Linked DNA regions of Ancylobacter polymorphus. Each later gene encodes a partner of the first gene's protein in a complex. Links are inferred from orthologs where the notes say so. Each region holds a gene or a part of one and is shown in the gene's direction. Other genes may lie near its edges. The genes, in order: K9D25_RS03215 and K9D25_RS15310.

Evidence for each region.
Region 2: the proteins of K9D25_RS03215 (region 1) and K9D25_RS15310 are in contact, whole or in part, in a cryo-EM structure (PDB 8GIZ), measured with the Escherichia coli proteins. The link is inferred for Ancylobacter polymorphus from one-to-one orthologs.

The regions. Positions count from the first base shown.
Region 1 is NZ_CP083239.1:663,075-677,517, forward strand. Bases 5,569-8,537 are described here. They hold K9D25_RS03215 (DNA polymerase III subunit gamma/tau), read left to right. Parts: upstream 5,569-6,049; coding sequence 6,050-8,026; downstream 8,027-8,537. Other genes in these bases: K9D25_RS03220 (YbaB/EbfC family nucleoid-associated protein), read left to right, coding at 8,043-8,363. Outside these bases: ampC (class C beta-lactamase), read left to right, coding at 1-1,078; K9D25_RS03190 (APC family permease), read right to left, coding at 1,088-2,461; K9D25_RS03195 (SAM-dependent methyltransferase), read right to left, coding at 2,555-3,415; K9D25_RS03200 (hypothetical protein), read right to left, coding at 3,789-4,580; K9D25_RS03205 (hypothetical protein), read right to left, coding at 4,581-5,501; K9D25_RS03225 (TetR/AcrR family transcriptional regulator), read right to left, coding at 8,580-9,215; K9D25_RS03230 (acyl-[ACP]--phospholipid O-acyltransferase), read right to left, coding at 9,212-12,619; K9D25_RS03235 (MFS transporter), read right to left, coding at 12,746-13,897; cbb3-type cytochrome oxidase assembly protein CcoS, read right to left, coding at 13,894-14,094; K9D25_RS03245 (heavy metal translocating P-type ATPase), read right to left, coding at 14,091-14,443. UniProt on the Escherichia coli protein: Part of the beta sliding clamp loading complex, which hydrolyzes ATP to load the beta clamp onto primed DNA to form the DNA replication pre-initiation complex.
Region 2 is NZ_CP083239.1:3,249,257-3,263,705, reverse strand. The notes cover bases 11,475-14,449. They hold K9D25_RS15310 (DNA polymerase III subunit delta'), read left to right. Parts: upstream 11,475-12,430; coding sequence 12,431-13,468; downstream 13,469-14,449. Other genes in these bases: metG (methionine--tRNA ligase), read left to right, coding at 13,500-14,449; tmk (dTMP kinase), read left to right, coding at 11,793-12,434; K9D25_RS15320 (D-alanyl-D-alanine carboxypeptidase family protein), read left to right, coding at 11,475-11,568. In the rest of the region: K9D25_RS15370 (DUF58 domain-containing protein), read right to left, coding at 1-463; K9D25_RS15365 (AAA family ATPase), read right to left, coding at 460-1,491; K9D25_RS15360 (methanol dehydrogenase [cytochrome c] subunit), read right to left, coding at 1,697-1,975; moxG (cytochrome c(L), periplasmic), read right to left, coding at 2,052-2,645; methanol oxidation system protein MoxJ, read right to left, coding at 2,719-3,600; K9D25_RS15345 (methanol/ethanol family PQQ-dependent dehydrogenase), read right to left, coding at 3,817-5,721; K9D25_RS15340 (hypothetical protein), read left to right, coding at 6,170-6,712; K9D25_RS15335 (ATP-binding protein), read left to right, coding at 6,709-8,148; K9D25_RS15330 (response regulator transcription factor), read left to right, coding at 8,145-8,807; K9D25_RS15325 (septal ring lytic transglycosylase RlpA family protein), read left to right, coding at 9,096-10,229; more of K9D25_RS15320, read left to right, coding at 10,336-11,474. UniProt on the Escherichia coli protein: Part of the beta sliding clamp loading complex, which hydrolyzes ATP to load the beta clamp onto primed DNA to form the DNA replication pre-initiation complex.

The DNA.
Region 1 (14,443 bases):
TTTCGGCAAGGTGGCGGCGCCCATTTTCAGCGCGCTGGCCAAGACCCACGGCATTCCCGGCCTCGTGGTCGGGATCACCCGCAACGGCCAGCACGAAATCCTCGCCATCGGCCAGACCGCGCGCACCGACGGCAGGCCGGTGGATGGCGACACGCTGTTCGAGCTCGGCTCGGTCAGCAAGACCTTCAACGTGACGCTGGCCGCGCTGGCGGCGGAGCGCGGACGGCTCGATCTCAACGCGCCGCTCGACAAGGTGGCGCAGCGGCTCACCGGCACCGCTTTCGGCGCCCTCACCCCGCTCGATCTCGCCACCCATGCGACGGGCGGCATGCCGCTGCAGGTGCCCGACAGCGTGCGCAACGAGAAGGAGCTGGTGGAGTGGCTCGCCGCCTGGAAGCCGGCCGCGCCGCCGGCGACGCGCCGCGCCTATTCCAATATCAGCATCGGCGTGCTCGGCCTCGTCACCGCCACCGCGCTCGGCACCAGTTTTCCCCGCGCGGCGGAGAACGACCTGTTTCCGGCGCTCGGCCTCTCCAGCACCTATATCGACGTGCCGGAAGCGGCGATGGCGCGCTACGCCATGGGCTACACCGCCGCGGACAAGCCGACCCGGGTGACGCCGGGCGTGCTGGCGCCGGAAGCCTATGGGGTGAAGTCCACCGCGATCGACATGCTCACCTTCCTCGACGCCAATATGGGCGTCGGCAAGGTGGCGCCGGACATGGCGCGGGCGCTGGCCCGCACCCATACCGGCTATTACGAGACGTCAAGCTATGTGCAGGAGATGGTGTGGGAGCGCTATCCCTGGCCGGCGAAACGCGACCGGCTGCTTGCCGGCAATGGGCCGGACATGGCGCTGAAGCCGCAGCCGATCAAGAAGCTCGACCCGCCCTCCCCGCCGGCCCCCGCGAGCTTCATCAACAAGACCGGCTCCACCAACGGCTTCGGCAGCTATGTGGTGATGCTGCCGGCGGAAAAGCTCGGTGTCGTCGTGCTGGCCAACCGCTACTACCCCAATGAAGAGCGGGTGAAGGCGGTCTATGCGCTGGTGGAAGGCCTGCTCGGCGGCGCGGGCTGACGCACCCGCTCACGCCGCCCGTGCCGGCGCGCCGCCCCAGCGGAGGAAGGGCACGCCCGCCAGCAGCACGGCCACCCCGACCAGCGCGCCATAGCCGGTATAGGCGATGCTGGCATAGAGCAGATAGGCGCAGGTGAGGCAGAACAGCGCCGGGGTCAGCGGGTAGAGCGGGGCCCGGAAAGCGCCTTTCCGCCCGGCTTCCTCCCGGCGCAGCAGGAAGAACGACACCCCGACCAGCAGCAGGAAGAACCAGAACACCGGCGCGGTATATTCCACCATGGCCTGGAAGCCGACGCGGGTGCCGGCGCCGAAGATCACCAGCGCCAGCGCGATCGCGCTCTGCGCCAGAATGGCGTTGACCGGCATGTTGCTGCGCTCCTCCCACAGGCCGATACGGCCCAGCACCGGGAGTTCGCGCCCCAGCGAATAATACAGCCGGGCGCCGGTGAAGATGGTGGCGTTCATCGTGCTCAGCGCGGCGAAGCACACCAGCAGCGCCACCGCCAGCGAGGCGCCGGGGCCGAACAGACGCTGCAGCGTATCGGCCGCGACCACGTCGCTGGCGCGCAGCCCCTCCAGGCCGAGCACGTTGAGATAGGCGAGGTTGACGAGGAAATAGAGCCCGGTGATGACCGCGACGCTCACCACCAGCACGCGCGGCATGTTGCGCCGCACATCCTTCATTTCGCCGGAGAGATAGGCCACCTCGTTCCAGCCGCCATAGGTGAGCAGGATCAGCACCATGGCAAGGCCGAACGCCCCGCTCGCCGAACTCGCTTCCGGCGCCGGTGGCAGGGAGGGAGCGCTGCCGAGCGCGAGGCCGAAGCCGGCGATGGCCAGCACGGCGAGGATGGTGAGGATTGTGAAGCCGAGCTGCAGTCGCCGGCTCTGGCGCGAGCTGGTCAGGTTGATGGCGGTAAACACCAGGATCGCCCCGGCGGCATAGAGTGCCGGCCCCCAGGGTCCCAATGGCAGGATTCCCTGCGCATAGTCGCCGAACACGAAGGCCACCGCCGCGATGGCGCCGGTCTGGATCACGGTCAGCCGGGCCCAGGCGAAAAGCAGCGCCACATGCCGCCCGAGCGCGCGGCGCAGATAGTGATATTCGCCGCCGGCATGGGGATGGGCCGAGCCGAGTTCGGCATAGACGAAGGCGCCGATGAGGGTGACGAGGCCGCCGATCACCCAGAAGCCGACAAAGGCCCATTCGCTCGACACGTTGAGCGCGACGATCTGCGGGGTGCGGAAAATGCCGATGCCCACCACGATGCCGATCAGCATGGCGATGCCGTCGAGCGCGGAAAGCGCCGGTTTCGGCGTTCCCTGCATCCGGGCAGGATCGACGGCCACAGCGGAATCGCGCGCGATCGCGAGGGGCTTCACGGGGCTCTCCATGTCGGGAAGGGGCGGGCGCGCACGGGCGCGGCACCCCGGCCGGCGGGCAGGCCGGGGCGGCACGGGCGGGGCGCGGAGGCGTTAGCTGCGAACGGCGGTCCAGTTCTTCACCGGCCCGTCCGAGGCGGTGCCGGACAGGCTGTTGCCGACCACCGCGCCGACATAGTCGACACCATCGACGGTGAAGCGCAGCTCCTTGCCGACGACGCGGCCCTGCTCGATCGGCTTGCCGCCGAGGTCGCCGGTGACCTTCTGATAGCTCTGGGTGAGCCGCAGCGGCTGTTCGCCGAGCTGCCACTCGCCTTCCACCTTGGCCGGCACGATCCACATCAGCGCCGTGCACCAGCGGGCGCAATTGTCGTCGAGACGATCGACCCGGTCGGCCTCCCAGTCGCCCATGTCGAAACTGTTGGAAACGACGCGGGTGCCGGGTTCGAGTTCGAGAATCTGCGGCCGCAGCCGCTCGTTCAGCTCCGGCAGCAGGAACAGGGTCAGCACCTGCGCCTTGGTGAAATCGGTCTCGAAGATATCGGCCTGCTCGAAGCTGGCGCGGTCGGCGACCCCGGCCGCCTCGGCGCGGCGCTTGGCCAGCGCGACCAGCTCGGGATTGTATTCGATGCCATGGGCGCGCAGCCCGCGCTGGGCGGCGGCGATCACCGTGCGCCCGTCGCCGGAGCCGAGGTCGATCAGGTGGTCCTGCGGCGTCACCTCGGCCATGTCGAGCATGCGCTCCACCAGCGTGTCGGGGGTCGGCACCCACACCACATCCTTGCCGGGCTGGCCGGATTGCGGCGCATAGCCTTCCTCGGCCGAGGTCGTGACCTCGGGCGGGGAGTTCACCGGCGGCGCCGTCTGCGCCGCGGCCGGGCCGGCCAGCGTCAGCGCGCCCGCGGCGAGCAGGGCGGCGAGGCCGGCGGCCGAGGCGCCTCTGCGCCGCGCCACCTGTTCTTTGCGCTGCGCCCCACCGATAAGCGATGCAACGGCAGCCTGAATCGACTGATGACAAAAGGAAAAATTTTCGTCGAACGCTCGTAGCAACTTACCTCTCCTTCGGTTGATACTTGCTCTATCGACTCTTGTTTAAACCTTCCTCTTGGTAACATCCGATCTTCAACGCCACCACTCAATTAACCTTGACGCCGCAACGGTCACAACGGTTTGAGCGAGGGGTTTCCGCAGCGCAGCAACGCCCTAGGCGCAGCGGGTGCGTAGACGTAGGCCCGATGGGGCGTGCCGCCTGTGCAGACCCATGACCGCCGGACAACGTGCAAGACGCCCGACGGCGATCCGCAGGATGTGCGCCAAGTGCGCGGGATCAGGGACAATCGGCGCGCGCGGTGAATCCGCCCGCCGCGCGATCCGCTTCAGCCAGGCGCTGGGCGTAGGGCTTGCAGTTTGCGGCAGCTTCCCGGCGCAAGAGCGAGGACCGATCCTCAAGAAAACGGTCAATCAGCCCCAGCCGGTCCGTCACAGGCTCCGACGTCCACCAGATTGGATGCGTCAGCAACTGCATCGCCGCCCGGGCGCGAAAAGCCTCGCTATCAAGCGGATGCCCAAACCTGAAAGATCCTTGGCTATCACTGTAATACGCCACATCCGAGAAGAACTTTGGCTGATACGTATGCTGGCGACCCGCCAGACAATTCGACATCCCCAAAAGCGACTTGGCCGGCCGATGAAAACTAATTGACGTGACGGGCCGCGAGATGATGCTTTCAAGAATAACGCACTCCCGACGCGCGGCGGCCTCGAGAACATCGGACCGATCCTCGTAACGGGAAGCATCAAAATGAAGCCCTATCTCGTGCCCGAGATCGCGGATTTTTTCGACTATCTGAAGATCCGACGGGGAACATAAATTGTAAAATTCAGTCCTCAGCAGGATAAAATATTGAGCCGAAACCCCTAAATCCGCCTCCATAAGAGCTATATCGAGAGCCGACTTGAAAGAAAAATCAATGTCATGACGGATGATGGCATGAGACTGAAGCGGATCGAAATCGCTGTAATTGACGATTCGATATCCAGACTTCAGAAATTCCTGCAGCAAGAATAAATAATCAGCCCACGTAAAGCCGCGCGGCGAAGCGGAATCAGATATGGGCACTTACGGCCCCTCCAGTCTCTTGATGACACGTGCCGGAACTCCCGCTACAACGGTACTCGGCTCCACCGACTTTGTCACGGCCGCTCCGAGCCCGACAACAGCGCCCGCACCAATTTGCAGTTTTTGCAGGATGGCCGCATTTGGTGCGATCCAAGCGCGATCGCCGATCGTGACACTTCCGCTGATCTCGCTGCACGCGATGATCTGACAATTTCGTCCAATGCGAACGTTGTGGGCGACATGGACCAAATTGTCGATCATTGTGTAATCGCCGATAATCGTCGGCTCGATCGTGCCCGATGCCACAGCCGTGAAATTGCCGATCTGGACAAAGTCCCCGACGACAACGCCGCCGAGATGAGGAATCCTGAGCAGGTTCCCATTCGAATCCGTCTCGACGCCGAAGCCATCCTCACCCAGCACGGCGTGAGAAAAGATGACGCAATTCTTTCCTATTGTAACATTTCTCGATAAAACAACGTGCCGATGAACAACGCTTCCAGCACCGACAACACAATCCGGTCCAATAATGCTATATTCACCTATGGAAGCGGTCTCGTCGATGTGGGCGGAGGGATGAATTATAGAGGTTGGATGAATACCAGAAAAAGAAGGACCAACAAGAAATTCGGCGACAACCTGGGCAAAGGCGAGTCGAGGGTTTTCGAGCAGAATTATCAACCCTTCCGGATCCGGCACCACCGAAGAACCCAACGGAGCGAGCAAAACCGAATTGCGGGGAATGAGCCGCTGCGTCGCCTCGCTCGGATCTGTCTTTGAAAAAGCAATTCCGCCTTCAACCAGCCCACTCGACGTACAGACACGGCGTATTGAAAATTCTCCCGGCTCGCCAATCAGTTCAGCCCCTAGCTTTTGCACACAGAATTCAGCAATTGCTTTCGACGATACGATTTTGGTCATATGTGGCCTCTCCGGCTGCGCATCGAGTTCGCGCGCACTGCAACAAAGACTTCTATTCCATCACCAAAACTCGCGCCAAGGCGCGCATATAACGCGCTTTCATACCATCGTCCTTCCGCGAGATAAACGATGTCGCGGACAGTCGCCGAGGCGCGACGCGAGCGGCGTTTTCTCGCTTCGTCCCTGGAAGCGAGACGACGATGTCCCTGATCCGCCGGGTGGCGGCATGTCCCCACACGACCTATGAGCGCCCGCCCCAGCCAGCCCCCTTGCATCCCCCGTGCATCTGGACGATATAGGCGGCGGGAGGTTGGCGGTGGACGAGCCACTCGCCAACCGGGTCAGGTCCGGAAGGAAGCAGCCCCAACGAGCCCGGATCGGGTCTCTGTCCAGCCTCCCACCCTTGGCCACGCTGTGCGCCGACCGCTCCGCGCGGACCCTGCCCCGAAGGCACCACCGGCGCTGCCCTCGCTCTCGTCCCCGGAAATTTCCCCCGCGCGTCACTGCGCCGTTGTGCCCGGCACCGCCCGCGATGCTATGAAGGGGCCATGAGCGCCGACACTCCCGACATGCCCGACCTGACGCACCCCGGCGATGATGGGCCGGGCTTCGATCTCGGCCCGCTGCCGAGCGTGCCGGCCATGGTGCCGGCCGTGGTCCCGGCGGCGGCCGCCGCCCCGTATCGCGTCCTGGCGCGCAAATACCGGCCGCAGACCTTCGCCGATCTGATCGGCCAGGAGGCGATGGTGCGCACGCTGGGCAACGCCTTCGCCTCCGGGCGCATCGCGCAGGCCTATATCCTCACCGGCGTGCGCGGCGTCGGCAAGACCACCACCGCCCGCATCCTCGCCCGCGCGCTCAATTACGAGCCGGCCGACGGCCCCGCCGGCGGCGGCGCGCCGACGCTCGATATGCCCGTGCTCGGCCGCCACTGCCGGGACATCATCGAGAGCCGGCATGTCGACGTGCAGGAAATGGACGCCGCGTCCAATACCGGCATCGGCGACATCCGCGAGATCATCGAGGCGGCGCGCTACAAGCCGGTGCTGGCGCGCTACAAGGTGTTCATCATCGACGAAGTGCACATGCTCTCCACGGCGGCCTTCAACGGCCTGCTGAAGACGCTGGAAGAGCCGCCCGAGCATGTGAAGTTCATCTTCGCCACCACGGAAATCCGCAAGGTGCCGGTCACGGTGCTCTCGCGCACCCAGCGCTTCGATCTGCGCCGGGTCGAGGCCGGCACGCTGGCGCGCCATCTCCAGGGCATCTGCACGGCGGAAGGGGTCGGCATCGACGCCGAGGCGCTGAGCCTCATCGCCCGCGCCGCGGAAGGCTCGGTGCGCGACGCGCTCTCGCTGCTCGATCAGGCCATCGCCCATTCCGGCGGCCAGGCGACCGGCGGCATGGTGCATGGCGAGCAGGTGCGCGCGCTGCTCGGCCTCGCCGATCGCGGGCGGGTCATCGACCTGTTCGAGGCCCTGATGCAGGGCGACATCGCGAAAGCGCTGACCGAACTGCGCGAGCAATATGATTCCGGCGCCGACCCGGCGGTGGTGATCGCCGATCTCGCTGAATTCACCCATCTCGTCACCCGCATGAAAATCCTGCCCGAGACGGCGGACGACGCGGCGCTGGTGGAAGCCGAGCGCCTGCGCGGGCGGGAGTTCGCCCGTGGCCTGTCCATGCGGGTGCTCTCGCGCGCCTGGCAGATGCTCACCAAGGGCCTCAGCGAGGTGCAGCAGGCGGCGAAACCCATGCAGGCGGCGGAAATGGTGCTGGTGCGCCTCGCCTATGCGAGCGACCTGCCGACCCCGGACGAGGCGCTGCGGCGCCTGCGCGACGGCGCGCCGGAGGCGCCGGCCGGCCGGCCTTCCGGTGGCGGCGCGCCGATGGGCGGCGGGTCCGGGGGTGGCGGTTCGGCGATGGCGGCGACAGCGCCGCGCAGTTTCCCCGCGCCCTCGAAAGCCCCTTCCGCCGCGCCGACTGCCGCCAGCCACCTGTCCGTCGCCTCGCGCGCCACGCCGCGCCCGGCCGCAGCGGCGCCCGCGCCCACGCCCGGACTCGCCGTGGCGAGCTTCGAGGACCTCGTCGCCCTCGCCGCCGCCCGGCGCGACCTCAAGCTGAAATTCGCGCTGGAAAACAGCGTGCGCCTCGTCGCCTTCGAGGACGGGCAGATGGAAGTGGCGCTCGCCCCTGGCGGCGCGCCGAACCTCATTCAGGAACTGCAGTCCAAGCTGTCGGAATGGACCGGCCGGCGCTGGCTGGTCGCGCTTTCGCGCGAAGAGGGCGAGCCGACGCTGGCCGAGAAGGCCGCCGCCCAGCGCGACGCGATGATGACCGGCGTGCGCGCCGACCCGCTGGTCGCGGCGGCGCTGGCGCGTTTTCCCGGCGCCACCATCGTCGATGTGCGCTCCCTCGCCCCGGAGGAACCCGCCGGCTTCACCGGCGATGCCGACATGACCGACGCCGATCTGATGGCCGCCCGCGACGACGGGCCGGGCGCGGATGACGAGATCGAATTCTGATTAGAGGAGTTTCCCGATGAAAGACCTTCTCGGCATCATGTCGAAGGTGAAGGAGATGCAGTCCAAGATGGAGCAGCTCCAGGCGGAGCTTGAAGCCATCGAGGTCGACGGCGCCGCCGGCGGCGGCATGGTCACGGTGCGGGTCTCGGCCAAGGGCGCGCTCAAGGCGATCCATATCGACCCGAGCCTGCTGAACCCGGACGAGGCCGAGATTCTGGAAGACCTGATCGTCGCCGCCCATGCCGATGCCCGCGCCAAGGGCGAGCGCATCGTGCAGGAAAAGACCCAGGCGATCACCGCCGGCCTGCCGATCCCGCCCGGCATGAAGCTGTTCTGAGGACGGCGCCGGCGACCTCTCCCCCATGGGGTGAGGTGAAGAACGGCAGGGCCCGTTTCGACGCAGGGCGCCGCCGCTCCCTCTCCCCATCGGGGAGAGGGTTGGGGTGAGGGGCCTTTTCTGTTGCGCCGAACACGCCCCGCCCCTCACCCGCCGCTGCGCGGCGACCTCTCCCCCCATGGGGAGAGGTGAAGAACGGCCCGACCTCGCCCCGCCCTATCCCGCCTTCGCCCGTTCCACCACGCCCAGCACCGCCGCCGCGATCGCCTCCGCCTGCGCCGCCAGCGGACCTTCGATCCGGCCATAGAGCGCGAACACCGCCGGCTGCACCACGCAGCCGAGCGCCATGGCGCTGGCCAGTGTGACGCGCGCGGGCGGCACGCCGGCGCCGCGCAGCATCTGCGCCACCGCTTCCACCACATTCGCGTCCGGCGCGTCCGGCACGGTGCCGAGATGCTCGTGCTGGTGGATGAGCAGATAGGCGAACAGCGCCGGCTCGGCATCGAACAGGCCGCAGGCCAGCCGCACCACCGCCCGCAGCTTGGGCTCCAATTCCGGCTCGGCGGCGTCGAGCTGGCAAATCTGCGCCGCCAGCCCGGCATAGCGGGTGAGAAAAAGCTCGCGCGCCAATTGCTCCTTGGAGGGGAAATGCCGGTAGAGCGCCCCCTCGCTCACCCCGACGCCGAGCGCGATGTCGCGTACCGAGGTGCCGGCGACGCCCTTCTGCGCGAAGAGTTCCAGCGCCACCGCCTCGATGCGCGCGCGCGTATCCGCCCCCCGCGCCCGCGGATCAGGCCCGCGCGCCCGCGCCGCCCCGCCCTCGCGCCCGCGCCGGGCGGGCGCCGCCCTCATGCCCCGTCTCCGGCTGGCGCGCGGGCGGCGAGCATTTCCAACGCGATGCCGCGCGCCTTGGTGAAGTCCACCTTGCCCGAACCGAGCAGCGGCAGCGCGTCCATGCGCAGGATATCCGCCGGGATCATCAGCTCGGTCACCGCCCGCTCCCGGCCATAGGCCTGAAGCGCGGCGCGGGTGAGGTCCGGCGCCGTAGTCATCAGGATGATGCGCTCGCCGCGCCGCGCATCCGGCACCGCCACGGCGACATGCTCGGCATCGGGCCGCAGCGTCGCCACCATGGCGTCGATGGCGGCGAGCGAGATCATCTCGCCGGCGATCTTGGCGAAGCGCTTCACCCGGCCGCGAATGGCGACAAAGCCCTCCTCGTCGAAGCTGACGATGTCGCCCGTGTCGTACCAGCCATGCTCCGGCGGCTCGATCACGCCGGGCTTCTCCGCGCGGAGATAGCCGAGCATCACATTCGGCCCGCGCACCTGAAGCCGCCCGCCTTCCTCGATTCCGGCCATGGTCTCCAGCCGGTGATGGATGCCCGGCAGCATGCGGCCGACCGTGCCGACGCGGTTGAACATCGGCGTGTTCACCGCCAGCACCGGCGCGCATTCGGTGACGCCGTAGCCTTCCAGAATGCGGTGGCCGAACTTCTCCATCCACACCCGACGCGTTTCCGCCTTCACCGGCTCGGCCCCCGCCACCACGAAGCGCAGCGAGCGGAAATCATAGGGGTTGGCGGTGCGGGCATAGCCCATGAGGAAGGTATCGGTGCCGACAATGGCGGTGGCGTTGGTGGCGTAGACCAGTTCCGGGATGATCCGGTAGTGCAGCGGCGAGGGGTAGAGATACGTCTTCAGCCCCGACACCATCGGCAGCACCAGCCCGCCGGTGAGCCCGAAGGAATGGAACACGGGCAGCACGTTGAACATGATGTCGGCGGGCGAGAAGTCGATCCGCGCCGCCACCTGCGCCACATTGGTGAGAATGTTGCGGTGGGAGAGCACCACGCCCTTCGGCGTGCCTTCCGAGCCCGAGGTGAACAGCACGAAGGCCGGGTCATCCGGGTGGGCGGGCTTCGGCGCCGGCAACGGCAGCATCGCCCTTATCTTGTCCGGCGTGGTGACGGAGGCGCGGATGTCCTCGCTCATCAGCACCCGCACATGCTTTTCCAGTTCCGCGACTTCCGCCTCCAGCCGCGCCTTCTCGATGAACGCGCGCGAGGCGACCACGAGCTTCACCTCGGCCGCCTTGCAGGCGATGACGAGATTGGTGGCGCCGGCGGTGTAGTTGAGCATGACCGGCACGCGGCCATGGCGGGAGAGGCCCATCAGCACCACGGCGATGCCGGCGGCGTTGGGCAGCAGCACGCCGACCTTCTCGCCCGGCGCGGTCTCCTTCGCCAGCTTGTCACCGAGGATCTTCGCCCCGAGCAGCAGCTTGCGATAGGACAGGATGGTGCCGAGCGGGTCTTCCAGCACGATGCGCTTCATGCCGAGCCGCACCGCCGCGTCTTCCACCGCCTGATAGACGGTGACATTGGTGTGGCTGGTCTCGAAGACGAGATCGCTCATCACGTCATAGAGCGCCGCGCCCGCCGCGCGCCGGCGCTTGCGGCCGAACAGCTCCTTGTCGACCTTCAGCTTGCGCGGCGGCAGGATGGTGACGCGCACCTTGGGGAACAGGCGCTTGCGGGTCTGGTGGCCGTCGAGGCGGGAGAAATAGGTCTGCTCCAGCCCTTCGATGCGCACCGGCACCACGGGGGCGTCGGCCTTGTCGGCGATCAGCGCCGAGCCGTCATAGATCTTCATGATCGAGCCGGTGACGGTGATGCGCCCCTCGGGGAAGATCACCAATTGCTCGCCCTGCTGCACCTGGCGGATCAGGTCGCGGGTCGCCATCGGCTTGGTCGGGTCGAGCGGGAAGGCGCGCACCAGCTTGAGGAAGGGCTTTACCCACCACGCCTCGGCGATGGCGCGGTCGACGGCGAAGACCGGGTCATTGTCGAGCAGCGCCATGATCAGCGGCGCGTCGAGAAAGCTGACATGGTTGATGGCGATCACCGAGCCGGGACCGGCGGCTTTGAGATGCTCCGCCCCCGTCACCTCGACGCGGAACAGCACGCGGAACACCAGCTTGATGAGGTCGCGCAGCACCTGCCCCTGGAAGGCGCGGCCGGCGAGAATGGCGACGACGAGGCTCGCCGCGCCGATCAGCCCGAGCAGCGCCGGCGCGGTGAAGCCGGCGAATTGCAGCCCGGCGACGATGACCGCGCCGGCCACCATGAAGGCGGCGTTCAGCACATTGTTGCCGGCGATCACCCGGGCGCGCCGGTCCTCGCCCGCCGCCGCCTGCACGAAGGCGAAGGTCGGCACCACGAAGGCGCCGCCGGCGGCGGCCAGGCCGATCAGCCCGATGGCGGCATGCACGCCGGCGCCGGAGGTGAGGAAATCATACCAGCCGATCGGCTGGGCCGCCGGGGCGAGCGTGCCCATCATGAAGGCGAGATCGAGCGCGAACACGCCCATCAGCAGCCCCGCCGCCGGCACCAGCGCCAGCAGGATGCGCCCTTCCGACAGTTTCGCCGCCAGCGTCGAGCCGATGGCGACGCCGATGGTGAACAGGACGAGGAACAGGGTGACGACGCTTTCCAGCCCGCCAATATTGTCCTTCACCAGGGTGGGCAGCAGCGAGAGCACCACGCCGCCGACCAGCCAGAACCAGGAGACGATCAGCGCCCCGCGCCAGATCGGCTTCTCCGCGCGGATGTCGGCCAGCAGCGTCATCGTGCTGCGCCAGATGTTGCGGTCGATCACGAGGTCCGGCGCGCCGGCCAGCGTCGGGGGGATAGCGCGGGCGGACAGCCAGGCGATGACGGCGAGCACGAAGGTGAAGCCGGCCACCGCCCATTCGCCGGTATGGGTGAAGGCCAGCGCCCCGCCCACCGTGCCGCCGAGAATGGCGGCGAAGGTCGCCATCTCGATCAGCGCATTGCCGGAAACGAGTTCGTCCTTGGCGAGGTGGTCGGGCAGGATGCCGTATTTCACCGGCCCGAACAGCGCGCTCAGCGTGCCCATGAGGAACAGGCCGATGAACAGCAGCGGGATCGACTGGATGACGAAGCCGGCGCTGGCGATGAGCACGATCCAGATTTCGGCGAACTTCACCCGCCGGGCGATCAGCGCCTTGTCGTAGCGGTCGGCGAGCTGGCCGCCGAGCGAGGAGAACAGGAAAAAGGGCAGGATGAACACGCCGCCCGCCAGCGTCACCAGCGCGCCGCCATTCACATGGGCGATGCCGTAGAGGATCAGCAGCGCCATGGCGTTCTTCACGAAATTGTCGTTGAACGCCGCGAAAAACTGGCACCAGAACAGCGGCGCGAAGCGCCGTGCCGTCATCAGCCGCGTGAACATGCCTGATCCCTCACCGCAATGTCAGTGAACGATCACTTACATAAAGCGTCGCGGGCGTCAATATCGCGACCAAGGCCGTCATGCCGGATCGGCCGGCGCCGTCCGGGATGAGGGGGGATGTGAGGGCTAAATCAGCACGCCGAGCAGCGCGGCGGCGAGCAGCAGGCCGTCATGGGCGGCGAGCTGCAGCCGGTTGGGCGTGCCCGCGCCATGCAGCATCAGCGTGGTGGCAAGGCTCGCCAGCGCCCAGCCGGCGCCCACGGTGAGAAAAGCGAGGCTGATCGTCACCGCGTCGCTCGCCTGCGTCACCGCCACAGCCGCGCCGAGACACAGCGCGAGGGCGAGCAGTGCCAGCGGCGTCGCGCCGATCCGGCGCACCAGCACCCCGCCGGCCAGCGCCGGCGCGTACATCGCCACCACATGCCAGGCGACGATTCCCGAGATCAGCGGCACGCCGACGCCGCAGCCGGCCAGCGACAGCGGCGCGCCGGCCATGGCCGAGGTCATCGCCCCCCAGGCCAGCGCGCCGATCAGCGTCGGCAGGATCAGCGCCCGCCAGGCCAGCGGCGCGGGGCGTTCCAGCGGGGCGGTCATCGCCTCCACGGTGAGATCGGCATGGGAGAAGCGCGCCTCGGGCAGCAGCACGGCGAAGGCCAGCGCACCGAGCTGCGCCAGCGCGGCGAGCAGCAGCGTGCCGGCGAAGGTGTAGGGCGCGAGGGCCGCTTCCGCCGCCCCTGCCAGCAGCGGCCCGGCAAGGCCGGCCAGCGCCCCGGCGCCGATGAGGCGCGCCACCATCCCCGCCTGCGCCCCGGAGGCGGCGCCGAACGCCGCCGCGTGGCGGTAGAACATGCCGAAGCCCTGCGCTGCGCCGAGCCAGGCGGCACCCAGCACCAGCATCGGGAAGGCACCGAGCGCCATCGCATAGGCCGCCATCAGCCCGCCGGCGACGCCGAGGCTGGCGCCGAGCGCGAAGGCGGCGCGCCGGCCGAAATTGTCGAGCAAAAAGCTGGCGGGAAGGCTCGCCAGCGCCGCGCCGAGCAGCAGGGCGCCGAGCGGCAGGGTGGCGAGTTCGGGGCGCGGGGCCAGCATCGCCCCGGCGAGCGGCAGCGCGCCCAGCGTCAGCGCCTGCGCCAGCACCACGAGGGCGAAGCCGCCGGCCAGTCGGCCGATGCCGAGCGAGCGGCGCAGCGCGCGTGGCGCGTCTTCCGGGCAGGCGCAGCCGAGCCGGCCGGCACGGGCGGCTTCCGCCTCGGCGTCGAAATACTCGCTCGCGCTCATGCCCGCGGCTCGCCGGTCAGGGCGTTGCGGTCCGGGCGCTCATGCGCCGTCTCGTGTAGATCGTCATCGGACAGCACGCGCACCGCCGCGCCCTCGATATCGTCATACTGGCCGCTGCGCAGCGACCAGAGGAAGGCCACCAGCCCGAGCAGGCCGAGGCTCAGCGCCGCCGGCACCAGATAGAGCAGCACGCTCATGCCGCCTCCTTTTCCCCGGCGGCAAAGCCGCCCTGCCGCGCACGGAGCGCGTTCAGCGTGACGATGACCGACGAGCCCGACATGGCCAGCGCCGCCACCAAGGGCGTCACATAGCCGGCGACCGCCAGCGGCACGGCGATGAGATTGTAGATGACGGCAATCATCAGGTTCTGCCGCATCAGGTGCCGCGCCCGCCGCGCCACTTTCAGCGCGAGGACGACAGGCGCCAGCTTCTCGCCGAGAAACACCGCGTCGGCCTGCGCCCGCGTCACGTCGGCGGCGCTGATCGGCGAGAGCGAGACATGGGCGCTGGCGAGCGAGGGCGCGTCATTGATGCCGTCGCCCACCA
Region 2 (14,449 bases), 2.6 Mb from region 1 along the record:
TCAGCCGCTCGCGCACCTCCGCCTCCAGTCCGCGCCGGCGCGACAGCGTCAGGCTGGCGGCCTCGTTCACCGCTTCGTCGCAGCCGAACAGCGCGAAAGTGTCGCCGGAGCGCACGGCGGACAGCGCCAGCAGCGCGCCGAGTTCCGCCACAGGACCGGCCACCGCCGCGCCGAAGCGCATGGAGCCGGAGAGATCGACCAGCATCGCCACCGGCACGGCGCGGCGCGGCGCAAACTGCCGCACATGCAATTCGCCATAGGGATCGCGCAGCGAGACGCGCAGGTCGATGCGGCGGGGATCTGGCTGTCGCAGCAGCGAGACATGGCGGCGGAACTCACCCTCCGCGCCCTCGCCCCGCCCGGGATGGGCGCCGGGAAAGATGCCCTCCGGCCGCCAGCGCAGGCGATAGGGAAGCGGGCGCAGATCGTCGGCGGTCGGCGTGTCGCGCGGCGTCGCCGTCATGGCGCCGGCACCCGTTCGAACACGCCGGCGATGAGCGCGGCGACGATGGGTTCGCGGCGCATCTCGTAGACCGGATCGGTGAAGATGCGGTGCGCCATGACTTCGGGAAACACGGCGCGCAGATCCTCCGGCACCACCATGTCGCGCCCTTCCAGCCACGCCCGCACACGGGCGGCACGGATGAGGTAGCTCATGCCGCGCGGGCTGGCGCCGCCCTGCACCACCCGGTCCATCGACACGCCCTCGATGGTGAGGCCGAGCGCGCCGGGATGGCGCACGCCTTCCCACAGCGCCAGCGTGTAGGCTTCCAGCGCCGGGCTGGTGCGCACGCCGATCTGGATGGCGCGGGCGACGGTGCCGAGCGCCTGCGGGTCGAGCACGCCGCTCTCCACATCCATCAGCAGCGCGTCGACATCGTGGAAGCGCGGATCGAACACCAGCGCGCGCCGGGCTTCCTCCGCTTCCGGCATCGCCACCTGCACCTCCATCAGGAAGCGGTCGCGAGCGGCGGCGGGCAGTTCGAAGGTCTCCTCGCGCTCCACCCGGTTGCGGTCGGCGAAGACCTGCACATGCGGGAAACGGTATTCGCGGTTGAAGGCCGAGACCGAGCGCTCCGCCATCAGCCGCAGCAGCAGCGAATGCACCTGGGGGCGGGCGCGGTTGATCTCGTTGAAGAAGAAGATGGAGAGGTCCTCACCCTGGCGCAGCAGCGGGCCGGGGTCGATGCGCGGCTTGCCGTCCTCGCCGAGATGGGCATGGTAGACGAGATCGCCCGGCATCAGGTCGATCGTGCCCTCGATGCGCTCGAAGGCGCCGCCGATGGCGCGGGCCATGGCCCGCAGCAGCGTGGTCTTGCCGACGCCGACATCGCCTTCCAGCAGCACATGGCCGCGCGCGAAGGTGGCGATGGTCAGCAGGCGGATGACCCGTTCCTGCCCCAGCACCACCTTGCCGATCTCGCGCTCGAAGCGCAGCGCGTGGGCGTGCCAGTCCGCCAGCACGGAATCGGGATCGCGGACGAGATGCATGGGGGGAGCCTCTCAGGCGGCGGGCGCGGGCCGCTTGTGCCGGAAAAGGGCGCGGCCCACGCCGGACGGAGGGGACCCCGCCCGGCGTCGGCCGCGCCAGTTGCCCACAAACCGGGCGGCTTGCCCGGAGGATCGCGGGGCGGACAGGAGAATATCGTCCGCCCGCAAGTGGGTTCTCGAAGAACAGAGCCGTGCGGCCGGGGGGTCAGTTCGGGATCTTGCTCACGTCGTAGACCCACTTGCCGGTCTTCTCGAAGTTGGCGACGCGCTGGGCGTTGCGCGCTTCCATCGCCTTGATCGATTCCGACTGCTTGTTCAGTTCCTTGGGATCGTGCTTGGGATCGTATTTGGAGCCCGCCACCTTGTCGGGATAGCCGGGCTTGGGTTCCCAGCAATTGCCGGGCGCCTTGCAATTGGTGCCGTCATAGGCGCTGGCGCCGCCCACCAGAGCGAGGGACAGCACGCCGGCGCCGGCGAGGGTCATGGCGAAGGTGAGGCTGCGGTCGATGATGCTCATGTCAGTCTCCTGGTCGTTTTCCACCCGTCATCAACCGACCGGTTCAGCCGGCCGGCCCGCCGCACGCCGCGGGCAGCTCTTCGGCTGGCTCAACGTGCTTGGCGTTCGCGTCGAAGGGCTTGAACTTGCTGCGCTGCTCATCGGTGAGCCACACGGCGCCCTTCGGATCGTCCTTGTAGAGATGCCGGACCCAGGCCATGGCGAGCAGCATCTCGTTCATGTTCAGCGCGCCATACATCGGGCCCATCTGGCCGTTGGCGCCGCCGAAGATCGTCTCGAACAAGCCCTGGTCGGTCTCGTTCTTGGGGTAGGTCCAGTAGGAATCGTTGAGGCCGGGGCCGATCTTGCCCTCGCCATAATGGCCGTGGCAGCCCGAGCACATGGACAGGAAGATCTCGTGCGCCTTGGGCAGGCAGACGGGGTCTTCGTTGTAGATGTTCTTGCCCGTCTCCAGGAAGACCTTCACCGCCTTGGTGTCGCGTCCCTCTTCCGGCGCCTCGGACAGGTCGAGCGGCTGCCCGGTGACGGTGTTACTGAGCATGATCGCGGCACGGGCACCGAACCCGACCACACCGGCTCCGAGCGCTCCGGCGAGCAGCAGCGTAGCCGCCTTCTTGGTGAAAATCGTCTTCGTCATCGAATCTTGTTCACATCCAGAGATCAGGGGCGCACCGCGGCCCGGCAGACACGCGGTGCGTCGGAGGCCATGGTCAGGTATTCGGCTCAAGCAGCGGAATGCCTTCCTGGGTGAGGATCTGCTCGATCTGCGGGCGCGCCTTCTCCAGCGCTTCGTTGATCTGCTTGACCAGTTCCGGGTCGTTCTTGCGCACGCCGATGGCCTGGTCGTAATGCATCGGGATCGGCGCATCGTTCGGCCGGTCGATGTCCTTGGTGATCACCGTGATCCGCAGCGGGGTGGACGACGCTTTCACATAGCGCGCCACCTCGGGCGCGAAGGCGATGCCGACATCGGCCTCGCCGCTGGCGACCTCGGAGACGATGCGGTCGCCCGGCACCTGGACCCACTGGTTGCGGCGGGATTTGAAATTGACCAGCGAATACATGTAGGCCGCGTTGTCCTCGAACCGGCCGATGCGCTTGAGCATGGTCTCGGCGGGCGAATAGAAGCGCACCGCGAAACGGGCCTGGTCCTTGATCTGCTGGTCTTCCCAGTCGCTGGCGGTGATGTTGCGGTCGGCCTTGGTCACCAGCACATAGCCGGTGCGGTAATAGGGCTTGGAGGCGAGCACGCGCTCGTCGCCGACATCGACGCCCATCACGACGTCGCAGTTGTTCTTGTCGAGCTGGTCGCGCACGAGATAGATGCCGGGCTGGTCGGTGCGCACGAAGACCGGCTTGCGGCCCATGGCCTGCGCCAGCACGATGGCGATGCGGTCCTCGAAGCCGCTATTGTCGGCGGCGGAGAACGGCGCTTCGGCGTTCGAGGCGCAGATGCGCAGCTCGTTGGGATTGCGGCCGGCGGCCTTGTCGGCCTCGACGGTCGCGGCGCGGGCGAGCCCGGCAAAGGCAAAACCGGACAAGGCGAGACCGGCGGCAAGGGCGAGCCGGCTGACGACCTGTCGTGTGGACATCGGGGAGCCCATGGCGAGTCCTCCTGGACGGGATTTCGGGTGCGGAAGGTGCTGTGAGGCAGGGGCGGGCAGGGGACGCGGCACCGGCAGTGAGCCCTTGTCGGCGCGCGTCCCCTTTCCCTAGGCGACCGGCGGCGAGGCAGCCGCCGGACACCCGGCCTTCGGGGACAGCGCCGCCCGCCGCGCTTTGCGGCCGGCGGCGTGTCAGGCGAAGGATCAGCCGCCGCCCTGGATGACGTTGGTCGAGTATTCGCCAACGTTCGGGTCGCTGTAGGGGCCGTCGCCATTGAGCGAGAACACCATCACGCCGCCACCCATCTGGGTGTAGTGCTGGAGCTGCTTGAAGGCGCCCACCGAGCCGAGGCCGGCGGTCGGGTCGTTGAGGTCGAACACCAGGCCGACGCCCGGCCAGCCACCGACGCCGTAATAGATGGCGACGAACTGCTTGCCATTATGGGTGTAGGTCATGGGGTGGCCGATCACGCCGGAGGGAAGCTTGAACTTCCACAGCAGCTCGCCGGTGTCGCTGTCGCGCGCCTTGATGAAGCCGTCCAGCGTCCCGTAGAACATCACGCCGCCAGCGGTGGCGAGCGTGCCGCCCCAGGCCGCGAAGCGTTCCATCACCTGCCACTTGAACTTGTTGTTGATGGCGTCATAGGCCTTCACCTGACCGAGACCTTCATAGGTCTGGCGGTCACCCTTCGGGCCCGGATACATCCACAGGGTCGCGCCGACGAAGAACTGGCCGGCACGGTAGGGAAGCATGAAGGGCTCCCAGTCCATGCAGATGTGGTTGATGCCCATGAAGAAGGACTTGCGCTCCGGATCGTAGGAGTCATGTCCCTGGTTGTGGTAGCCCATGGCCGAGGGGCAGATGTCGCGGCCCTTGTGGTCCATGCGCGTGCCGAATTCCGGATCGCGCTCGGGCAGGCCGGTCTTCAGGTCGACCTTCTTCACCCAGTTGACCGTGTCGTCGATCTTGTCGGCCGAGACGAGGTCGCCATTGGTGCGGTCGAGCGTGTAGACGATGCCGTTACGGTCGGGATGGGTGAGAAGCTTGCGCATCTTCCCTTCCTTGTCCTGCTGCTCGGAGAGCATCATGACGTTGACGCCGGCATAGTCCCATTCGTCGTGCGGGGTCTTCTGGTAACCGAACTTGGCGTTACCCGTGTCGATGTCGCGACCCCAGATGGTCATCGTCCACTTGTTGTCGCCCGGGCGCATCGTCTCGTTCCACGGCGCCGGGTTGCCCGAGCCGTAGTAGAAGAGGTTGGTACCGGGGTCGAAAGCGTACCAGCCCCAGTTGGTGCCGCCGCCGATCTTCCAGGCCTCGCCTTCCCAGGTCGCCTTGCCGAGGCCCTTCTGGCCGTATTGCGGGTTGGCGCTGTTGAAGTCGTCGGCGAGGCGCACTTCCTCGTCCGGCCCGGTGGCATAGGCGCGCCACTTCTGGGCGCCGGTGGGGATGTCATAGGCGGTGACATAGCCGCGCACGCCGAGTTCGGCGCCCGAGGAGCCGATCAGCACCGAATCCTTGACCACGTAAGGCGCGATGGTGAGCGTCGAGCCGACCTTGATGTCGGAGTTTTCGAGCTTCCAGTACTCCTCGCCGGTCTTGGCGTCGAGCGCGACCACATTGCCGTCGAGCTGGGTCTTGATGATCAGCGGGCCGACCTTGCCGTTGCCCGGCCAATAGGCGAGGCCGCGATTGACCACGTCGCAGCACGCCACCGCGCGGGCGGTCGGGTTCTGCTTCGGCTTGTGCTGCCAGAGGATCTTGCCCGGATCGTCCAGCCCGACCGCGAAGGTCGTGTTGGGGAAGGGCGAGTGGATGTACATCACGCCGTCGACGACGAGGGGGGTGCCCTCATGGCCGGACAGCACGCCGGTGGAGAACGACCAGGCAGGACGCAGCTGCTTGACGTTCGCCTTGGTGATTTCCTTGGCTTCGCTGTAATTGTTGGCGTTGTAGTTCTTGCCGGTCATCGGCCAGTTGTCGGTGCTTTTCGACAGCTCGACGAGCTTGTCGTTGGCCACCGCCGGCGCCGAGGCGCCGAGGCTCATCGCGGCCGCCATGACGGCGGCGACGGAGAGCGCGGACACCGAAGTGTGCAGTCGGCTCATTGGGTCTTCCCTCGCGTTTCCTACTTCCCAAGCCGCCCCGCTGCGCCCCGGCTTTGCCGTCGACGTGCGGGTCTCTTTTATCCCTCGCCGCGCCCGCTCATTCGTGGGCAGTTCCATGAGATTGTCTAAGGGAGCGGCGGAGAATTCTTATGATTTTCTAAGAACATTGACTGTTCTGGGAGTATTGTTCGCTGCGCTCGGATTTATTGTCTTTAGGCAGAATGGAAATTCGGGGCAGGAACTTTTTCCCGTTCGCACAGATAACTCACCCACCACTGCCGGAAGCCTTGCCCAAATCGCACGAAAATGCTTCTCTGACAGCGGGTTGAAGCCTTATGCTGCACCCCGGACGCAGGCTTTGCCGATGACGCTGGCGCCGGCACCGCCGGAGCGGTACTGTTACGGAACGCTGTTTGCGGCCGTTCTCATAAGAAGTTCATAAGTATAGATGAGCAGCTCGCCCTTTTCCCTTCTGCGCCTGTCGCTGAGCGCGGTCCTCGCTCTCGGCCTCGCCGGCTGCCCGGGCGAGAGCGAGCCGGAGACGCGCGAGCCGGAGACGCGTGAGCGGGTGGCCGCGCCGGAGGCCAGCGCCATCGCCCGCAAGACCTGGCTTCAGCCGACCGACGACACCGATCCGGAGGTCTGGCTCGCCAGCCGCGACGCGGGCGCGGATGTGGCGGCGAACGCGCCGGCGGCGAAGGCGTGGCACGATGTGCTCGACGCCGCCGATGACCGCTTCGGCGAGACCGGGCGGATGATCGCCAATCGCGCGGTGCAGCTGGAGACCATGCTGTCGGAGATCGGCATCAAGGAGACGGCGCGCGAAATCATCGCCGATTTCTCGACATTGGCGGGGAAGGGGTCCCGCGCCGGCTTCAGCGATCTGTGCCAGCACTATTACAATCTGCGCAAACAGGGCCTCGACCGCACCGCCGCGCTGGCGGCGCTGGCCGAACAACCCGCGCTGAAATCCGGGAATCCCGCACCGTGACCGCCTCCGGCACCGCCGCACCTCCCCCGCCCTCCTTCGGCCTATGGCAGCGCCGCTCGCTGCGCTGGCAGGTGCTGGCCGCCATCGTCGCCATAAATCTGTGCGCGGCATTGGTCGCGGTGGTGGTCATCATCGCCAATGCGCGCCGCGCCACCGAGGCGGAAATGCTGTCCTCGCTCGCCGTCGCCGAGCGCTTCGTGCAGGAGACGGTGGAGCGCCTCGCCAGCGAACAGGGCGCCACCGGCTCGCTGGCGCAGCTGCCGCTGCACATAAGCGGGCTGCGCCATGTCCGCATCCGCATCGAGGACCGCGCCGGCACGGCGCTGGACATAGCCCCCGCCGAGAGCGAACCGCATGAGGGCGAGGTGCCCGGCTGGTTCACCTGGCTGGTCTCGGCGGAAGGGCAGGAGGTGGTGGTGCCGATCGTCGAGAACGGCGCCACGGTGGGGCAGGTGAGGGTGGCCGGCGAGGCCTCCGACGAGATCGCCGAAGTGTGGGAGGACATGTCCGACCTCGCCCTGCTGGCCGCGGCGGTGAACATCGCCATCCTTGCCGCGCTCTATCTCGTGCTCGGCCGGCTGCTGATGCCGCTGCGCACACTTTCCGCTGGCCTGTCCGAGCTGGAGGCGGGCCGGTTCGAGCACCGGCTCGACCCGCCGCGCGTCCGCGAGCTGGCGGTGATCGCGGAGCGCTTCAACGCCCTGGGCGCGGCACTGAAGGCGGCGCGGGAGGACAATGGCCGGCTCAATGAGCGGCTGGTGAGCGTGCAGGATGACGAGCGGCGGCAGATCGCCTCCGATCTGCATGACGAACTCGGCCCCTGCGTGTTCGGGCTGCGGGCCAATCTCGAATCGATCGACCGCCTCACCGCCCGCACCGAGCCGGCCCTTGGCCAGCGCATGGGCGAGCGCATCGCCACCATGACGGAGATTCTCGACCGCATTCAGGGGCTCAACCGGCGATTGCTGCGCAAGATTCGCCCGATGGCGCTCGGCCATGTGCCGCTGGCGGCGGTGCTGGCGGATCTCGTCGCCGATTTCGAAAGCCACTCGCCCGGCCGGCGCATCACGCTCTCCGCCGAGGGGCTGGCGGAGCGCTACGGCGACAGCGTCGACATCACGCTCTATCGCTGCATCCAGGAGGCGGTGACCAACGCGCTACGCCATGGCGATGCGCGCAACATCGCCATCACCGTGCGAGCCGACCGTCGCGCCGGCCGGATCGACCTCGCCATCGAGGATGACGGCACCGGCATCGCCGCCGGCGCCCCGCACGGCTTCGGGCTGATCGGCATGGAAGAGCGCATCAGCGCGCTGGGCGGCACATGGCGTATCCTGCCCGTCGTGCCGAGCGGGACGCGAATCGACGTGACGATTCCCGCCCAGCCCTATCAATTCGGCCTGTCGGCCGCTCCGGAAAGGCTTGCCGCCCAATGACCTGCGCGCTCGTGATCGACGACCACCCCATCGTGCTGCAGGGCTGCCGCCGTCTGCTGGAAGATGCCGGCGTGGAGCGGGTGCTGGAAGCCAGCACCGTGCTGACCGGCTATCGCCTGTTCCGCCGCGAGCGGCCGGATGTGGTGATCGTCGACCTCGCCTTGCAGGGCAACGGCCTCAGCGGGCTGGTGCTGGTGCGGCGCCTGCGCATGCAGGACCCGCGCACGCCAATCCTCGTCTTTTCCATGCATGGCGATCCCGTCATCGCCAGCCGGGCGCTGGAAGCCGGCGCCAATGGCTATGTGCTCAAAGACACCTCCTCCGGCGCGCTGCTGGAAGCCTTCGAGCGCGTGCGCAAGGGCCAGCCCTATATGAGCCACGACCTCGCCTTGCAGGTCGCCATGCTCGGCTCGCGCAAGACCGCGCCGCTCGCCGACATCACCCCGCGTGAATTGCAGACGCTGTCGCTGCTCGCCGAGGGCAAGGACTACACCCTCATCGCCGACGAACTCGGCATCAGCTACAAGACGGTGGCCAACACCTGCTCGGCGCTGAAGGCGAAGCTCGGGGCGAACAGCCTGCCGGAACTGGTGCGCTGCTCGATCCAGTATCTCTCGACCTCGCCCGTCGGCGCCGGCGGCCGGCCACGCGTGATGTGAGGAAGCGGCGAACCGCGCGACATGACGGTTCCGTAATGTGGCGGGGCCGAACTGTGGCGGGGGTGCCTTGGCACCGGTGGCGGCGGTGCCGGAATGTCGTTGCCGCTTCGTCACTTACACTTCGTTCACCATGCCGAGCGATGCGCCGCATTTTCGCCCCACTCGGACAGCCTCCTGAGAGACACCAAGTCGGATTGCCGGTATCTTGCCGGAGATCTTGAGTGCAGCGCGTCGGCCTTCGCCGGGATTCTTCCGCCGGAGACGGCGCTCACAGACGGTTCGGGGTGAATGGGGACATATCCTGCTCTTGCCGAGGCCTGCCGCCGCCGCGTGGCGGATCAGGCCTTTGTCCGGTTCGGCCGGGTCGCCGCCCTGTGCGGCATCGGCCTGCTGGTGGCCAACTGCACGGGCGGCCCCAGCCTGACGAGCAAGATCGATCCGAAATACGGCGTCTCCGCCAGCCCGCGCGTGGTGCAGCCCGGCCAGCCCGTGCCCAAGGGCGGCGGCACCTATCGCGTCGGCAAGCCCTATGTCGTCGCCGGCAAGACCTATGTTCCCGCCGAGCCGGACAAGTACAAGGCCGAAGGGCTCGCCTCCTGGTATGGCGACGATTTCCATGGCCGCCTGACCGCCAATGGCGAAATCTTCGACATGAACTCCATCGCCGCCGCGCATCCGACGCTGCCGATGCCGTCCTATGTTCGGGTGACCAATCTCGACAATAAGCGCTCCATGGTCGTTCGCGTGAACGATCGCGGGCCGTATCACGACAACCGCGTCATCGACGTGTCGCACCGCGCGGCCGATCTGCTCGGCTTCAAGAACAATGGCACCGCCCGCGTGCGGGTGGAATATGTCGGGCGCGCGCCGCTGGAAGGCTCCGACGACATCCAGCTCGCCTCCACCCTGCGCATGAACGGCAAGCCTGCCGATGCCTCCACCGTCATGGTGGCGTCCGCCGGCCCGCTGCGCGGCCTGACCGCCGCCAATGTGCCGGTGCCGCCGAGCCGTCCGTTCGATCTCGGCGAACCTGTGGAAGAGCAGCAGGTGGCCGAGGTGGCCACCCTCTACCAGCCCGTTCCCGCGCCGGCCGCGCCCGCCCGCGTCGCCGCTGCGCCGCATCCCGCCGCTGTCGCCGCGCCCCGCCCGGCGGTGGTCGCCGCCGCCCTGCCGGCCCCGCGCCCGGCCGCGCCGGCCAAAAACGTTGCGGCGAACAGTGCCCCGGCCAAGACCGCCAAGACGACCAAGCCCGCTGCCGCGCCGGCAGGCGGAGTGCAGGTTGCGAGCCTGCAGCCGGCCCGCACCGCCCCGGCCCCCTCCACCGGCGCGCCCGCCGGCTGGATGGTCGGCCCGCAGCCGGTGATGGGTTATGCCCCGACCGCCAGCGATGGTCCGGTCGATATGGGTCGCGGGCTGTACTGACGCCCTCCGGGTGCCTGCGTTCCGGCAAGGCCGCATCGCTGCCGCATTGCGGTGGCGACCTCCGGCTGTTAACTCTGCCCGGAGCCGGGGAGGACCGACCGTGAAGCTGTTGCGCATCCTGTTCCCGCGCCGCCATTCCGTCCAAGGCGGGCATGTCACCGGCGGAATCGCCGCCGCCCTGCTGGGTGTGCTGCTCCTTGCCGCCGGCTTTTCCCCCGCTTCGGCGCAGACCGCGCCGGACATCCAGGCCCCGCAGGCGATCCTGCTCGACTATGACAGCGGCTCAGTGCTGTTCGAGCGTGCGGCCGACACGTCGAGCGCGCCCGCCAGCATCACCAAGCTGATGACCATGGCCGTGGTGTTCGGCGAGATCACCTCCGGCCGGCTGTCTCCGGATCAGGAATTCAAGGTGAGCGAATATGCCTGGCGGCGGGGAGGGGCCCCGTCGGGCGGCTCCACCATGTTCGCGGCCGTCAACAGCATGATCAAGGTCAGCGACCTGCTGCGCGGGGCGATCATTCCCTCGGGCAATGACGGGGCGATCGTGCTGGCGGAAGGCATTTCCGGCAACGAACTTGCCTTCACGGGGAAGATGAACCAGGAGGCCAAGCGTCTCGGCCTCACCGGATCGGCCTTCGTCAACGCCAGCGGTCTCGCCGATCCCGACCAGAAGACCACGCCGCGCGACATGGCCAAGGTCGCCATCCACATCATCCGCGACTACCCGGACCTCTATAAGATCTACAGCGAGCCGGATTTCCTCTGGAACAAGATCCGCCAGAACAACCGTAACCCGCTGCTCGGCATGAGTCTGGGCGCGGACGGCTTCATGACCGGCTACCAGAAGGATGCCGGCTTCAACCTCGTGGGTTCGGCGATCCAGAACGGGCAGCGGCTCGTCGTCGTCATCATGGGCGCCAAGAGCGAGAAGGAGCGGGCCGAGGATGCGCGCAAGCTGCTGGAATGGGGCTTCCGCTCCTTCGAATCGCGCACCCTGTTCGAGGCCGGGCAGATCGTCGGCGAGGCAACGCTCTATGGCGGCGAGCGCAACGGCGCCCCGCTGACCAGCGACACGCCGATCCGGGTGCTGATTCCACGCAATGGCGACGAGAAGCTGGTGGCGCGCATCCGCTTCGAGGGGCCGATCCCGGCGCCGGTGGAGAAGGGCGAGGTGCTGGCGCGCCTCATGGTCTATCGCGGCGAGCAGCTGTCGCTGGAGGTGCCCCTCGTCGCCGCCGAGACCGTACCGGCAGGCCCGCTGTGGCGCCGGGCGATGGACGGTGCCTATGAACTGATGGTGAGCCTGCTGCGCCAGGGCTACGCCAAGATCACCGGCTGAGCATGCCGACCCGCACGCCCCCGCACGCGCCCGATTCCGCCGAGAGCACGGAGAAGCCGCCGGCCACTCCGCCGGCCAAGCCCCGCCGCACGGCGAAGCCGAAGACGGCGAAGGACACGCCTGCCGCCAAGCCCGCGCCCGCCAAGCCCAAGGGGAAGAAGACGCCGGCCCCGCGCACGGCCTCCGCGCGCGCCAAAGCCACGGCGCCGGCCACGGGGCGCTTCATCACGCTCGAAGGCGGGGAGGGGGCCGGCAAGTCGACTCAGGTCCGCCGGCTGCTGGCGCGGCTGCAGGCGGCCGGCATCGACGCCGTCGGCACGCGCGAGCCCGGCGGCTCCACCGGCGCCGAAATCATGCGCCATCTGATCCTCTCGGGCGCCGCCAAGCCGCTGGGACCGCTGGCCGAGGCGACGCTGTTCGCCGCCGCCCGCGCCGACCATCTCGACGCCACCATCCGCCCGGCGCTGGCGCGCGGCGCATGGGTGGTGTGTGACCGCTTCGCCGATTCGACCCGCGTCTATCAGGGCGCGCTCGGCAATGTCGATCCGCGCCTGATCGCCGCGCTGGAACAGGTGACCGTTGGCGAGACGCGGCCGGACCTGACGCTGATTCTCGACCTGCCGGCGGAGGAGGGCCTGGCCCGCGCCGCCGCCCGTTCAGGCCAGGGCGCCGACCGTTTCGAGAGCGAGGGGCTGGCCTTTCACCGCGCCTTGCGCGCGGCATTTCGCGCGCTGGCGGAGAGCGAGCCCGAGCGCTGCGTGCTGATTGATGCCCGCGGCACGCCCGAAGCGGTGGAAGAGGCGATCTGGCAGGCGGTGTCCACCCGCCTGAAGCTGCCTTCCCCGCGCCGGAGACGCCGGACATGAAGGACGCGCCCCCGCTGGAAGGCGACCGCTTCGGCACCGCGCCGGCGCCGCGCGAGAGCACGCATCTCGTCGGCCATGAGGAGGCGCAGGCGATGGTGCGCACCGCCTGGGATGCCGGGCGGCTGCCGCATGCGCTGCTGATCGGCGGGGCGGAAGGAATCGGCAAGGCGACGCTCGCCTATGCCATCGCCCGCTTCGTGCTGTCCGGCGGCGCCGCGCCGGCGCATTCCCTCGCCGTCGATGCCGGCCATCCCGCCGCGCGGCAGGTGGCGGCGCTGTCGCATCCCGATTTGATGGTGCTGCGGCGCACGCCTAACGACACCGGCAAGCTGCCCTCGATGATTCCGGCCGAGCAGGTGCGCCGGGTGCGCAGCTTCTTCGGCTCCACGGCGGCGCTCGGTGGCTGGCGGGTCTGCATCGTCGACACGCTGGACGAGATGAACGCGCAGGGCGCCAATGCGCTGCTGAAAACGCTGGAGGAGCCGCCGAACCGGGCGCTGTTCCTGCTGGTGAGCCATGCGCTGGGCCGGCTCTTGCCCACCATCCGCTCGCGCTGCCGGATGGTGCCGCTGCGCGCGCTGTCGGAAGGGCAGGTAGTGGAGGTGCTGGAAGGGTTGAGCGCCCACATGCCCGGCCTCGACCGCAGCCGCTTCGCGGAGGCGGCGGAAGCCTCGGGCGGCAGCGTGCGCGAGGCGCTGACGCTGATGGAGGGCGACGGGCTCGCCGTGCGCAACGCTACCCGCGTGCTGCTCGACGCCCTGCCCGATGTCGACCCGAAATCGCTGCACGCGCTGGGCGAGAAGCTCACCGGCGACCGGGGAGGGGCGTTCCAGAGCTTTGTCGGCACGGTGGAGGGCTGGATCAGCGACCATGCCACCGGGCGCCGCCAGACCGCCCGCGTTCGTCTTGCACGCCTCCCGGAGGTGTGGGAGAAGGTTCGCCGCGCTGCGGTCGACGCCGATGTCTACAATCTCGACCGCAAGACCCTCGTCTTCCGGATCTTCGCGTCGCTCAACGAGGCCCTGCGCCCCTGATCGCGCGCTGGTCGCTCCGCAGGATACCGCCGTGAGACCCGCCTTCTACATCACCACCGCGATCGACTACCCCAATGGCGCGCCGCATATCGGCCACGCCTATGAGAAGATCGCGTCCGACGCGCTGGCCCGCTTCAAGAAGCTCGACGGCTTTGACGTCTTCTTCCTGACCGGCACCGACGAGCACGGGCTGAAGATGGCGCAGACGGCGGAAAAGCAGGGTCTGACGCCGCTGGAATGGGCGACGAAGAACGCCACCCGCTTCCAGGAGATGGATGCGCTGCTCGGCGTCGATTATGACCGCTTCATCCGCACCACCGACGCCGACCACATCGCTTCCAGCCAGGCGATCTGGCAGCGGATGGTCGAGAGCGGCGACATCTATCTCGGCGCCTATTCCGGCTGGTACTCGGTGCGCGACGAGGCCTATTACGCCGAGGACGAGACGACGGTGAACCCGGACGGGGTGCGCCTCGGCCCGCAGGGCACGCCGGTGGAATGGACCGAGGAGAAGAGCTATTTCTTCCGCCTCTCCGCCTATCAGCAGAAGCTGCTCGACTATTACGACGCCCACCCGGACTTCATCCGCCCCGAGGTGCGCCGCAACGAGGTGACCAGCTTCGTGCGCAGCGGGCTGCAGGACCTCTCCATCAGCCGCACCACCTTCTCCTGGGGCATCCCGGTGCCGGGCGACGAGGCGCATGTGATGTATGTGTGGGTGGACGCGCTCACCAACTACATCACCGGCGTCGGCTATCCCGACACGGAAAGCGCCAGCTTCAAGCGCTACTGGCCGGCGAACCTGCACATCATCGGCAAGGACATTATCCGCTTCCACGCGGTGTACTGGCCGGCCTTCCTGATGTCGGCAGGGATCGCGCCGCCGAAAACCGTGTTCGCGCATGGCTTCATCCATAATCGCGGGGAGAAGATGTCGAAGTCGGTCGGCAATGTGATCGACCCGTTCGACCTCGCCCGCGC